Regions from separate parts of the Shewanella vesiculosa genome, predicted to be linked through region 1. Evidence: predicted binding sites of a transcription regulator. Region 1 holds the regulator's gene; the other holds the start of a gene.
The links. Region 1 encodes FliA, which starts transcription of late flagellar genes. Its sites were predicted from a motif close to CTAAAGNTNNNNNNNNNNNNGCCGATA; they were not measured.

Region 1 (2,210 bases):
TCTTTCTTTAGCGTCCGGAATTTCGGTATTGGCTAATTCAGATAAACGGTTATCAATTTGGAAATCTTTTAATGCACTATGAAGTTGTCGAGTTAACTTACCCACTTCTTCAAAAAGCTCACGCTGCAATGGTGTAGCAAGCTCCCTGATGACGTCATCAGCTTTATCTTGCTGACCTAAGGTAAGCAATTCAACAAGTTCTTGGGCCTGTTCGAGAGTGATTAACCCCGATATTGATGCCTGCATGACTTATCCTTGCTTATGCGAGTCGTTCAAAGATTTTATCTAACTTTTCTTTTAACGTTGCGGCGGTGAAAGGCTTTACCACATAACCATTTACCCCAGCTTGCGCTGCAGCAATAATTTGTTCACGCTTGGCTTCTGCGGTTACCATCAATACGGGTAAATGCTTTAACGAATCATCTGCACGGATTGCTCTAAGTAAATCAATACCTTGCATTCCAGGCATGTTCCAGTCTGTTACTACAAAATCAAAATCGCCTTTTTGTAACATAGGTAGGGCTGTTGAGCCATCATCTGCTTCTTGGGTATTATTAAATCCCAAATCTCGCAACAAGTTCTTAATGATACGCCTCATTGTTGAAAAATCGTCAACAATAAGAATCTTCATATTCTTGTCCAAGGTTTCCTCCGGTGAGCTGACACTCGTTTGCTCTAAATAAGTTATTATTCTTGTGTCCAATGCTTGAGTTTAGCTTTTAATCTGAGCATTGCCTGACTTAATATCTGGCTTACACGCGATTCACTAACATCAAGGATGGCACCGATTTCTTTTAAATTTAATGCTTCGTTGTAATATAACGACAACACTAACGCATCTCTTTCTGGCAATGTCTTAATTGCTTCAACCAATGCAGATTGGAATTGAATTTCAGCAAGCGAGTCAAAGGCCTCATCTGGCGATTCATTATCTGTGATTAACACATCTTGTGAAACACCAAGATCTTCTATGCCTATGATTTTACCAACAGAAACATCATTTAAGATATGATGGTACTCATCGAGCGACATTTCAAGCTTTTCAGCAATTTCAGTATCATAAGCATCACGACCAAGCTGTTGCTCTAATTCATCAATTACTTGTGCAACTCGACGATTATTACGGTGAACTGAGCGTGGAACCCAGTCACCACGACGAATTTCATCGATCATCGCTCCACGAATTCTAATGCCAGCAAAAGTTTCAAACTTAGCACCTTTGCTGTTATCAAATTTTGATGAGGCCTCAAGCAACCCCATCATTCCAGCTTGTAACAGGTCATCAAGTTGCACCGATGCTGGTAATCTTGCCAGCATATGATGAGCAATTCTTTTTACCAACGGTGCATACTGTTCAATGATAGACGTTTTGTTATCGAACTGAGTATACGCTGCGGCTTTATTCACCCGTTCTTCCTTCTTGTATCGGCTTACGTTGTACAAGACGTTCAACAAAAAATTCTAAATGACCACCGGGTTGCTGTGGCACAGGCCAAGTCATAATTTTATTGGCTAATCCGTGGTAAGCAATGGCTGAAGGTGATTTAGGATACGCTTCAACGACTAGTTTTTGTTTACGAACTGCTTTACGTAAATTCTCATCAAAGGGAATGGTTGCCACCAACTCCAATGCAACATCTAGAAATCTATCAGTCACTTTACTGAGTTTAGCAAATAATTCCATACCTTCTCGTAAACTACGTACCATATTTGCCACAATTTTGAAGTGGAACACACCATGTTCACGACTTAGTATCTTAATTAACGCATAAGCATCAGTAATCGATGTTGGTTCGTCACAAACCACAATTAATACATCTTGTGATGCACGAGAAAAACTCAGCACCATATCTGATATACCGGCAGCAGTATCAACAATTAAAATATCAAACTGAGTCCGCATTTCACTAAATGCACGGATCAAGCCGGCATGTTGTGCTGGTGTCAATTCAACCATCGCTTGTGAACCTGATGTAGCAGGAACAATGCCGATACCTTTGGGTCCGCGAACAATGATGTCATCTAATTCGGCATCACCTGACAAAACATGAGATAAATTTTTCTCAGCACGTATCCCGAGCATCACATCGACATTGGCTAAACCTAAATCGGCATCAAGTACTAATACACGTTTGCCCTTTTCGGCTAATGCTACCGCAGTATTAATTGACACACTTGTTTTACCAACTCCGCCTTTACCACCGGATACG
Region 2 (2,210 bases), on a different contig from region 1:
TCATTGCTCGGAGCGGTGATAATTTCAAACGCTAATGTTTGAAGTGCGTCTCCAGCAAGAATTGCAGTGGCTTCATTAAAGGCAACATGTACCGTGGGTTGACCACGACGAAGTGCGTCGTTGTCCATAGCCGGTAAGTCATCATGTATTAAAGAATATGCATGAATACATTCAATGGCTGCGGCAGCTTTATCCAGCGCATTGATATTGACACCCAGCATATCACCGACACTGTAGACCAAAAATGGTCTAATGCGTTTACCGCCTAATAATGCCCCATGCAGCATGGCTGCTTTTAAATCTGGGGCGGCATCATCAAGCAAAGTTAAATGCTCGTTAAGAGTAACATTAACGCGCTTTTGGTATGTTGTTATCGCTTCAGCTAACACGTATCAAGACCTATTATTTAATACACACTCTGTGACGATTATTCACTTTCAACAGTGAATGGCACAAATTCAGCATCATCTTCATTTAGTAATATAGAGACTTTTTGCTGTGCTTGTTCAAGTTTTGCTTGGCTTTGTCTGACTAACTTAATACCACGCTCAAATTGTTTAAGCGCGTCATCCAGAGACACTTCGCCTTGCTCTAAATGAGCAATAATGGTTTCAAGTTCAGTTAATGATTGTTCAAAACTGAGGTTTTCTGGTTTTTTTGCCACAATTAATATTCCTTTCATTACGCGAGTGACAAGGTATATCAGCCCAGCGTATCGGTCAAATACAGTCGCTGGATATTTGCTCAACAGCACGCTTTGTTATTGAATTTTGTTTAGAATGTGCAAAAACAAGCTAAACTTGAGCCGAGTTTGTCCGATAACAAGTCATAATTTAAAATTGATAGCATAAAATAGTATTGAAACTGTTGCTGTAATACATAACGATGGGCAATATAGTTAAGCAACAATATGCCCCGTTGTTCAGGTTATACAGTATGTGCTCACAGCACGATAAAGCGGCACAAATAGGCAGCGCAATGACTGCGATTGAGGAGAGGTTGTGGATTTAGCTACCCTAATAGGTATTATTGGTGCTTTTGCATTTATTATTGGTGCGATGGTGACTAGTGGTGGTATCGGATTATTTATCGATGTACCGTCAATTTTGATTGTTGTTGCTGGCTCATTATTTGTTGTGATGATGAAATTTAACCTAAAACAATTTTTAGGTTCGATAAAGATTGGCATGAAAGCCTTCATGTTCAAATTAGACAAACCTGAAGATTTAATCGAACAAGCTGTCACCATGGCTGATGCAGCCCGTAAAGGGGGCTTCTTAGCATTAGAAGAGGCGGTTATAACTAACAGCTTTATGCAGAAAGCTGTCGATATGTTGGTTGATGGCCATGATGGCGATGTCGTGCGTAATGCGCTAGAAAAAGACATTACCTTGACAGAAGAGCGGCATAAAACCGGTATTGGCATTTTTAAAGCCATGGGTGATGTAGCCCCTGCAATGGGAATGATTGGTACACTTGTCGGCTTGGTGGCGATGTTATCTAACATGGATGATCCAAAATCCATTGGGCCATCAATGGCGGTCGCTTTGCTAACGACACTTTATGGCGCAGTGATCGCCAACATGATCGCTATCCCAATGGCGGATAAATTATCATTACGTATGAACGAAGAATTGCTTAATCGTAATCTTATTATGGATGCGGTATTAGCTATTCAAGATGGACAAAATCCACGGGTGATCGAAGGCTTCCTGAAGAATTATTTGGCTGAAAAATTAAGAAAAATCGATACAACGGACGGAGAGTAACTCATGGCTAAGGCCAAGTGTGATTGTCCACCAGCAGGCGCCCCCATGTGGCTTGCCACCTTTGCAGACTTAATGTCATTGCTTATGTGCTTCTTCGTGTTGTTATTAGCGTTCTCTGAAATGGACGTGATGAAATTTAAGCAAATTGCCGGTTCAATGAAGTATGCATTTGGGGTGCAAAACAAAGTTGAAGTAAAAGATATCCCCAAAGGCACCTCTGTTATTGCATTGGAATTTCGCCCTGGTCGACCCGATCCCACGCCTATTGAGATCATTAATCAACAGACTAATGAAATGACTCAACCGACCATAGAATATCAGGCCGGCGAAGATGACAATGCTGGCGGAACCCAAAAACAAAGCGGTGAACAGCGTGGCGGTAATGCCGCAGCAACAGCGCAGCAAGAAGCTGAAGCGGTTAAAAAAGATGCTGCATCTTCA

Region 2: the regulator FliA is predicted to act here: its motif matches at 795-821, upstream of pomA (flagellar motor protein PomA).

Annotation. Positions count from the first base shown of each region.
Region 1 covers NZ_JAACSD010000020.1:31,071-33,280, forward strand. The annotation lists gene GW828_RS17330 (protein phosphatase CheZ) at 1-246, opposite strand, end outside; gene cheY (chemotaxis response regulator CheY) at 260-643, opposite strand; gene GW828_RS17340 (RNA polymerase sigma factor FliA) at 688-1,407, opposite strand; gene GW828_RS17345 (MinD/ParA family protein) at 1,400-2,210, opposite strand, start outside.
Region 2 covers NZ_JAACSD010000005.1:282,964-285,173, forward strand. The annotation lists gene ispA ((2E,6E)-farnesyl diphosphate synthase) at 1-389, opposite strand, end outside; gene xseB (exodeoxyribonuclease VII small subunit) at 428-664, opposite strand; gene pomA (flagellar motor protein PomA) at 1,002-1,769, shown strand; gene GW828_RS05935 (flagellar motor protein MotB) at 1,773-2,210, shown strand, end outside.